3 regions of the Shewanella sp. GJ50-10 genome follow, and region 3 is predicted to be linked to each of the others. Evidence: predicted binding sites of a transcription regulator. Region 3 holds the regulator's gene; each other region holds the start of a gene.
What was found. Region 3 encodes sigma-54, which starts transcription at its own class of promoters, with help from an activator protein. Its sites were predicted from a motif close to GTTGGCACGNNNNTNGNNT; they were not measured.
Positions count from the first base shown of each region.

Region 1 (3,288 bases), 480 kb from region 3:
CACTAAGGCATCTGCATCTTGCTGTTTAGTGAATACATGACTTAAATCAGGCTTGTTATATTCATCACCGCTATCACCAGTAAAAACTTGAATAGCCACTTCGCTATCTTGTCTACGAATGTTTTTAATCAATTGATAGGCAGCAAAACCACTGCCTATTATGATAATTGGAGCTGTCATTATCGTGCCCTCGACCCATTAACCCATAAATACAAATAGCGAAAATTAAGCGTTATGCTCAGCAAATACATCTTTGCCTAAGTTGCATTCAGGACAGAGGAAATAATCAGGTACATCAGCCCAACGAGTGCCCGCTTCAACACCTTGATTTGGCTCACCAATCACAGGATCATAAATCCAATTACACACAGTACAGATCATGCACTGACAATCTGCAGGATGTGCTTCAGCTTGAGTATCATTTGGGCTTTGTTGGGTATTTAATTGATTGTCAGGTTCAGTCGCTGATAGTGGCTGAAGCGCCCACTGTTTAGCGATTTGACGGCCATGTTCACGGCACTCTCGCATTGCCTTGCCATCTGGTCGCCATTTTGTTTTTAAGCTTAAAGCGGTTTCAAAACCTGCATCAGTTAAGCGTGCATGAATACGGTCTACGGCGCCGCCATTCCAGCCATAACTACCAAATGCAGCGGCTTTTTTCTCTTTAAAGCGGAGGCCGGTAATCTCTTCGAGCATGCCAGCAACTTTCGGCATCATCACGTTATTCATCGTCGACGATCCCACTAATAACCCTTTCGAGCGGAAGGTATGCGATAAGATTTCATTCTTATCATGCTTTGACACATTGAAAACTTTTACCGCTACACCTGGGTCAACATCATGGATCCCTTGGGCAATGGCATCAGCCATCATGCGAGTGTTGTTTGACATTGAATCGTAGAAAATGGTGATTTTGTCTTCTTGATAATTGTCTGCCCACTCAAGATATTGGTGAATAATTTGAGTTGGGTTATCACGCCATACAATACCGTGTGAGGTAGCAATCATATCCACTGGCACATTAAAGCTTAATACTTCATGGATTTTGGCAGTCACTAAACTGCTGAACGGAGTAAGAATGTTGGCGTAGTAACGCAAGCATTGCTCTTTAAGCTCATTTTGATCCACTTCATCATTGAATAAATGCTCGTCACAGTAATGCTGACCAAAGGCATCATTACTGAATAACACCGCATCTTCGGTCATGTAGGTCATCATGCTATCAGGCCAATGCAGCATTGGCGCTTCGATAAAGATAAGTTGTTTACCGTTACCAATATCTAAACTGTCACCGGTTTTAATAGTTTTAAAGTTCCACTCTGGGTGATGGTGATGACCCACAATGGAATCGATTGCTGCTTCAGTACAGTAAATTGGTGTATTAGGAATTTTTTCCATTAACGCAGATAGCGCGCCTGAATGATCTTCTTCAGCATGGTTAATCACAATGTAGTCAATCGTGTTTAAATCAATTTCCATTGCTAAGTTTTGGATAAATTGGTGACTAAAACGATGATCGACGGTATCGATTAATACGGTTTTTTCTTCACGAATAAGATAACTGTTATAAGAGGTACCGCGGGTCATTTTATATTCTGTGCCGTGAAAATCTTGAATTTCCCAGTCACGTTGTCCGACCCAATGAATGTTGTTTTTTACCTGAATAGTCATAATCTAATACCTAGTGCTTCAAATAGTAATCGAGTTAAATAATTGGTTACTTCGTTTCTTATTTGAGTAATTGCACTAGGCGTGCCAATTATGTAACTCATTAAAAAGTAAAGAATTGGCGAATATCAGCTCAATCATCACTGTCATAATGACAAACTTTACTTTTGTCTAAATGACACTACAATTGTCATATTGACAAACTTTCAATTAACTCGCTGGACGAAAGAGTACTGCTGATGATTTCTTTAATGGTGCAATGGCAAAATATTACCCAAGACTTAAACTCAGGGCTCACAACTCCCGATAGATTCGATCGTTTACTCGCCACCATTCGCCAAGTATTAAACTGCGATGCTTCCGCACTGCTGCTATATCAAGATCAACAATTTACTCCCTTAGCCACCAACGGGTTAGCGGATGATGTACTCGGTCGCCGCTTTGTCATCGATGACCACCCTCGCCTTGAAGCCATTGCTCGCGCTGGCGATATCGTTCGATTCCCAGCTGATAGCCATCTTGCGGATCCTTATGATGGCTTAATCTCAAACCATGATGAAAAGCTGCAAGTGCATTCATGTATTGGATTACCACTGCTGATTGACGACCGCCTCATTGGTGCGATTACCATTGATGCCTTTGACCCTGGTCAGTTCGATTTACTGCGCAACGAAGATTTACGTTTTGTCAGTGCCCTTGCTGCCAGTGGCTTGCACACGGCGTTATTAATCGAACAGTTAGAAAAACAAACCAGTGTTTCAGCCATTGAAAGCCAAACTCTGACCCCTCGCAGCAACGACAAAATAGAAATGATTGGCAAGTCAACCAATATGCAAGCGCTAAAAGAGCAAATAAATGCCGTGGCCAATACCGATTTGACTGTACTTATCATGGGGGAAACCGGTGTTGGTAAAGAGCTGGTCGCCAGTGCTATTCATCAGCAATCAAACCGTGCAAGCAATCAACTAGTGTATTTAAACTGTGCTGCTTTACCTGAATCGGTAGCAGAAAGTGAGTTATTTGGTCATGTTAAAGGCGCGTTTACTGGTGCTATCAGTAACCGCAAAGGTAAGTTTGAGCAAGCCGATGGCGGCACATTGTTCCTAGATGAAATCGGCGAGCTATCACTATCGTTGCAAGCTAAATTATTGCGGGCACTGCAATACGGCGATATTCAGCGTGTGGGTGATGACCGCCACATAACCGTTAATACCCGTATCGTTGCTGCGACTAATCGCAGCATGCACGAAGAAGTTAAAGCGGGTAGATTTAGAGCCGATTTATACCATCGTTTAAGCGTCTTCCCCATCGCAGTGCCACCGCTTCGAGAACGTGAAGGTGATGTCATTCTACTGGCAGGATTCTTTGCAGAGCGCATGTGTCGTAAGCTAAATCTCAGCAATATTCGTTTAAGTGAGTCGCTGACTCAAACCTTAAAAGACTACACTTGGCCGGGTAATATTCGCGAACTTGAGCACCTAATTAGCCGCGCAGCGGTATTAGCAAAAGCAAGTAATAAGACGCCATTAACTGCTGATAATAGACAGAATATAAAGCAAATCACCCTCGACACTGAGCATATTAATTTGCAAAGCTCGAATGATAATAGCTCAAGTGCTC
Region 1 covers NZ_JBVVSS010000001.1:821,662-824,949, reverse strand. The annotation lists gene norW (NADH:flavorubredoxin reductase NorW) at 1-180, opposite strand, end outside; gene norV (anaerobic nitric oxide reductase flavorubredoxin) at 226-1,671, opposite strand; gene norR (nitric oxide reductase transcriptional regulator NorR) at 1,908-3,288, shown strand, end outside.
Region 1: the regulator sigma-54 is predicted to act here: its motif matches at 1,742-1,760, upstream of norV (anaerobic nitric oxide reductase flavorubredoxin).

Region 2 (3,288 bases), 2.8 Mb from region 3:
TCGTTTCTCTCAAGCAATGCAAATGAGCCGTAATGCCACCAGCCTGACTTATAATGATAAAGGCCATACTTCAACTATCTCTTCATTAGGCTCTAACCTAAAAGCTTAGGTATGGACTCAGATGTTAGCCTAGAATTAAATCAAAGGTTTTAAATTTAGGTTTTTAAGAATAGATTTTAAGATTAGGTTTAGTGATAGCCTTGCAACCAACTTACTGGTTTCATTAACACTATAGATACAAAAAAGCCGCTTATCAGCGGCTTTATTTTATATCTTTGAGTCCACATACCAAACACTAACTAGCTTAATAATACGACTAAAAGTAAGTCACTTCTTTAATCTTTCTTGGTCGATTAGCTTGCTGATAAAGATCCCATACTTGAGCGAAATCTAACTCCAATTCAGTCACGTACATATCGCCAGCAGGATAACTTTTAACCACCTTAGCGCCTTTAATCATGCCAGATACATTAGCTGAAACGGTTTCGCTATTTAATAGCCAATCACTCATTTGACTATTTGCATCAATTTGTTGGCCATAAACTTGCTCAGCCAATTCACGATAAGCAGCAATTTTAGAGGCTTGCATTGCCATTAACACTTTATGAGATTGATCTTTTGCCGGTTGAGTCTTTAGAGGTGCATAACCAATAGCGGTTAACGTCGGGAACTGCTCAGGCGCTTCAGTTTCCCATTGCACGTATTTATCGCTACTCGCACAGCCGCCTAAAGATAGTGCCACAACCGACATCATTGTAATTACTAGTTTTTTCATAATTGTTCACCTAATACTGCAACCTTACCTAATCCCGATTGCTCATTACGAAATAACAGACCATTTTGCGAAGTAACTTTATTGGATGGTGATAAAAACCCCGGTAAGCTCGCTAGATGCACGAAAGTCTGCACTGCCGATACAACACGATTGTTGGTCACATTAACAATCCTAGCGTTTAGGACTAATCCCTGAGTAGTGGTATCCATTGTCGAGACCACTACATGAGAAACCGGTAAATCAGAAGGTAATAATTTCCAGTCACGGCTAAGAATAAATTCACCTTGTTCAGTGGCTCTTATGGCATTAGCTACGTTCATATCCACAAGGTTAAATTCATGCGCGTGAAACGCAGCAACAAAACCCTGTTGAAGCTGTAAACCTAATGCATCGGTTTGACTAAACTCGCCCACTTTTACAGGGGTAGTGACTAACAAAGGTTGATCTGAGCGCAAACTATCATTTTGTAAAACCAACTCATTCACTATTTTTTCAGCAAGAATATTGATTTGAGATTTAGGGGCTAAACCCACTTTTTCGATGTCATAGTAAAGCTCTTTTTTTGACTCAACCTCTGGCTCTGATGCAAACCAATAGTTAGTATCTGTAGGCTGCACGGCATAAGACAGCTCACCTGGAGCTGCTGGCTCTTTATTAGCACAAGCAACCACCATTAAAGCAATGGGGATTAATATCAGTGATCGCATAGCCTTCCCTTAAATCAGTTGCATTTGAATGAAGTCAGTTTTCAAATTCAACGATAGAAACATTATTGAATTTATACCAAGTGATCAAAATCACATTCTATTCAAACTTATCGGCAGGTTACTTAAAAACTTTACCAAGAATGAGCGATAAATTAATCAGAGCTGACAAAACAAGTTTGGTAATAACAGGCACAGTTTTTGCTTTATTTCAGACATTAATAAAAACAGTGCCCAAAAGTCATTTAGTTGGCACTGCAATTGTACTGATTTGTCAAAAGTGAAATGAACATGCCAAATTTAAGCCTTAAATTATTCGTTTTCTTCTTACTAGCAATACTTTCAAGTAGTGCTAGTAGCTTAGCTTTGGCACAACAAGTTGAAGTATCAGGCCAAGCAAAAATCATTGACGGGAATATCGATAAAGCCCGTGAAGCGGCAATCAATCAGGCACTTAACTATGCCAGCTTAAAAGCTGGGGTGAATTTCAATAGCCAGCAAACCATCAATCAAGGCAACCTGACTCAAGACGCATTTCACATTCAAAGAATGGGCGAAGCCAACAATATTGAACTGGTATCTGAAATAGTTACCAAAGCAGATATTACCGTTTTATTAAGGCTTAACCTGCAGTCACAAAAAGTGGCTCAACAATGCCATAGCCAACAACTCAAAGCAGCGGTAATGATCCCGCAAGCGACCATGCGTGACCGCTCGCAATTACGCTACGGCCAACTTGCTAAGTTTGAGCAAGCTCTATCTCAACAATACGGTTCAGTGATTAATGGGTTATCAGAATATAGTTTTGCTCACATGCATTCAGAGGAAAAACTCGACCATAGAAACGAACTTATTAACTTCAAAGGTAATAGGATCCCAAGTTGGCTAGGAGAGATCACCGATAGCCAATATATATTGCAACCTGAAGTGTTAGACATTTCCACTGAGCCGTATCAAAGCTCAATGTTCGGCCTATGGAGCAATTATCCTGAGCGTCAAATCAATTTACGCTTTACTTTGTTCCATGGTATCAGCGGTGAAAAAGTCTGGAGCAGAGATTACTCAGCAATGGCTGTATGGGAATTTGACCGAGATGAAACCGTGTCACCATCAACACAGCGGTTCTGGGGTTCTGAATACGGACAAGCAATGAACCAATTGCTACAACAAAGCACACAGGATATTGATAACTTGCTTAATTGCCGCCCGCTACTTGGGCAAATTGTGGCGAAACAAGGCAACAGAATCATTATCAACTTAGGCCGTAAAAATAACGTCAAAATGGGCGATAATTTCCAAATCGTTTTGCAGCAAAATATCCCTGATAGAGTCAACTTAATGCGCGCTGTCGCGACAAAAAACCGTGCTACAGTGACTATTGAGCAAGTATCAGAAGAAAGTGCCACCGCGGTGTTAGAAGGCGTTGAAGGCACGGGCAATATCCAAGTTCAAGATATTGTGATAAAGATTTAAACGTTAATGTCGAATGTATTTGAGCTGTACAGCCTTAGATTGAGAACCAGATGACAGAATTATTTGAATTAAATAATAGCGTAATCAAACAGCGCTGGCCTGAAATAGCCGATTCATTAATAAAGCAAAATATAACCAATTTTGATGCACAACTGGTATCTGCGGCGCAACAAACAATAAGTGTTGACGGTGTTCAGCTCAGCAGCCGATATGACCGGCTTGCTGAAGCAAACTTAATCATAAGTCAGATAGCAACCAGCACTAAACAAGTCACTGTATATGGCCTTGGTATGGGAGATGTTCCCAGCGTTCTAATTGATAATGAGGAATTAGAGT
Region 2 covers NZ_JBVVSS010000001.1:3,140,980-3,144,267, forward strand. The annotation lists gene AC0L4E_RS13270 (flagella synthesis protein FlgN) at 1-109, shown strand, start outside; gene AC0L4E_RS13275 (LPP20 family lipoprotein) at 317-775, opposite strand; gene AC0L4E_RS13280 (FlgO family outer membrane protein) at 772-1,482, opposite strand; gene AC0L4E_RS13285 (flagellar assembly protein T N-terminal domain-containing protein) at 1,771-2,952, shown strand; gene AC0L4E_RS13290 (motility associated factor glycosyltransferase family protein) at 3,003-3,288, shown strand, end outside.
Region 2: the regulator sigma-54 is predicted to act here: its motif matches at 1,668-1,686, upstream of AC0L4E_RS13285 (flagellar assembly protein T N-terminal domain-containing protein).

Region 3 (3,288 bases):
CAGCCTGACAGTTAAAACCGGGCAAATTGTTGGGCTATTAGGGCCAAATGGTGCAGGTAAAACCACCACCTTTTATATGGTGGTTGGGTTAGTTAAAAGCGATAAAGGCCGGATATTAATTGATTCTGACGATCTCACCGCAGACCCAATGCACCTTCGTGCTCGAAAAGGCATTGGTTATTTGCCACAAGAAGCCAGTATTTTTCGAAAGCTGACTGTACACGATAATATTATGGCTGTACTACAAACTCGCAAGAGTTTAACCACAGAGCAGCGTATTGAAGAATTAGAGCACTTATTAGAAGAGTTCAATATCACCCATATTCGAGATAGCCAAGGCATGGCATTATCGGGTGGTGAACGTCGCCGAGTAGAAATCGCACGCGCATTGGCAGCCAATCCTAAGTTCATTTTATTGGATGAGCCTTTCGCAGGTGTTGATCCTATCTCTGTGATAGATATCAAGAAAATTATTCAACAATTAAAAAGTCGTGGTTTAGGTGTGTTAATTACAGACCATAATGTTCGTGAAACACTTGATGTGTGTGAGCGCGCGTATATTGTCAGCCACGGAGATTTAATTGCAGAAGGCACGCCTGCTGAAATCTTAGACAATCAGCAAGTCAGGTCAGTATACTTAGGTGAGCAATTCAAGCTATAGTTAGCATTCTTTAGTGCACAATATGGCATTTCGCGACCAGTATCAGTCCCACTTTTTAGCGCTATGTTCTAGACTCAACTTAAGCCAAGGTTCAGCTTAAGCCTAGAAGCAGTTTAAAAAGGTGCTAGACCCACACAATTGTTAGTCGCGATGATGAAATTCAATTAGGGATAAGCGGTAAATGAAAGCCTCACTCCAACTTAAAATGGGTCAACACCTGACAATGACCCCTCAGTTGCAACAAGCCATTCGCTTATTGCAACTTTCCTCATTGGAGCTCCAGCAAGAAATTCAACAAGCACTAGACTCAAATCCACTCCTTGAGCTCGAAGATGAGTTTGCTAAAGCAAAAGAACCTGTAAAAGAGAACGCCCAGCAAACCGATACTGATTTTAGTGACAACAGCCAAGTTACCGTTGAAAAAGACACCTCAACAGTTGATACCACAGAATCATTGACCAAAGAGTCAATGCCTGAAGATCTCCCAATGGACACCACATGGGATGAAGTTTATACCGCCTCTCCTAGCTCAGGTTCTGGGGCAGTTGCTCGTGATGACGATATGCCCTTTCAAGGTGAAACCACCGAAGGCCTTTATGAACATCTTGAGTGGCAAAAAAACCTTACCCCATTTTCAGAAAATGATTTGGTCATCGCCACTGCCATTATCGATGCAGTAGATGAGCGTGGTTATTTAACTCAAACCACCGAAGATATTTTACAAGCTTTAGGTCTTGAAGATATTGAACTCGACGAAGTTGAAGCCGTACTCAAACGAGTTCAGCATTTTGATCCTGTAGGCGTTGCAGCAAGAGATTTAAGTGAATGCTTAATGATCCAACTCGGGCAATACCCTGATGAGATCCCTTGCATCGACAATGTAAAATTGCTCATCGGTGAACACCTTGATTTAATTGCTGGTCGCGACTTTAGATTATTAATGCGTAAAACCAAGCTTAAAGAAGATGATCTACGTGAAGCGATTCAATTTATTCAAACGCTGAACCCTCGTCCAGGCTTACAAATCACTCCTATTAAAGATGAATATGTCATTCCTGATGTGACAGTGTTTAAAAAGAGTGGTCGTTGGGTCGTTGAATTAAATCCAGATAACATGCCAAAAATTGGTGTGAATCAGCAATATGCAGCTATGGCGAAAGGTTCTGCAAATCAGTCAGACAGCCAGTTTATTCGCGGCCATTTACAAGAAGCAAAATGGTTTATTAAGAGTATTGAAAGCCGCAATGAAACCTTATTAAAAGTGGCTAATTGCATTGTGCAATTCCAGCAAGGCTTCTTTGAGTTTGGTGAAGAAGCCATGAAACCAATGGTACTTAATGACATTGCTGAAGCCGTTGAGATGCATGAATCAACCATTTCTCGTGTTACCACTCAAAAGTACATGCACACCCCTCGCGGACTTTTTGAACTAAAATATTTCTTCTCTAGCCACGTTAGTACCGATGATGGCGGAGAATGTTCTTCTACTGCAATTCGTGCCTTTATTAAGAAACTTGTTGCAGCGGAAAACCAGAAAAAGCCACTTAGCGATAGTAAAATGGCGACGCTACTGGCTGAACAAGGGATTAATGTTGCTCGGCGTACGATCGCCAAATATCGTGAAGCAATGCTCATCCCTCCCTCAAACCAACGCAAGAGCTTATAAGCCTTTGTTATTGGAGGATGATCTATGCAAATTAACCTGACTGGGCACCATGTAGAAATCACGCAATCTTTACGTGAGTATGTACAAACTAAGTTTTCAAAGCTTGAACGACACTTCGAACAGATCAATAATGTACACGTTGTGCTCAATGTTCAGAAGCTGCAACAAATTGCTGAAGCAAAATTGCACCTCAAAGGAGGTGAAGTTTTTGCCGTATCTCAGAACGCAGATATGTATGTCGCAATTGACGCCCTGATAGACAAATTAGATCGTCAGGTAATTAAACACAAAGAGAAGTTAATTAAACACTAACGATGGAACTTCGTACCATTCTGCAGCCGGCGTGCACCTCCTGCGCCACGCCGGGCAGTAAGAAAAAAGTACTGGAACTTATCAGCGATTTAATGGCTGCCCAGTACCCAACCCTATCTTCACAGGCTATTTTTGAAAGTTTAATAGCTCGTGAAAAAATGGGTAGTACAGGTATAGGAAATGGCATAGCGATTCCCCATGGTCGATTAACTGATATCGAACAACCGATAGCAATTTTGATCAAGTGTGAAGAAGGCATCGAGTTTGATGCTATCGATAAAAAACCCGTGGATATATTATTTGCGCTGCTAGTTCCTTCTGATCAATGCCAACAGCATTTAAGTACGCTGTCGACGATGGCTGAAAAACTGAGCGATAAATTAATCCTTAAGCGACTTCGAAAGAGTCATGACGCTACAGAACTTTATCAGGTTATTACTGCATGAAACTTGTCATCGTATCAGGACGATCAGGCTCAGGTAAATCAGTTGCACTAAGGGTATTAGAAGATTTAGGTTATTACTGTGTTGATAACCTTCCTTTACCACTTATTGGCAGCTTACTTGAGCAGCTCAAAGGAAATAACGAACTTGTCGCTATTAGCGTCGACGTTCGAAATATTGAAGAGCAAGGTAAAGTGCTTAAAGAG
Region 3 covers NZ_JBVVSS010000001.1:341,637-344,924, reverse strand. The annotation lists gene lptB (LPS export ABC transporter ATP-binding protein) at 1-661, shown strand, start outside; gene AC0L4E_RS01325 (RNA polymerase factor sigma-54) at 843-2,327, shown strand; gene hpf (ribosome hibernation promoting factor) at 2,352-2,639, shown strand; gene ptsN (PTS IIA-like nitrogen regulatory protein PtsN) at 2,642-3,085, shown strand; gene rapZ (RNase adapter RapZ) at 3,082-3,288, shown strand, end outside.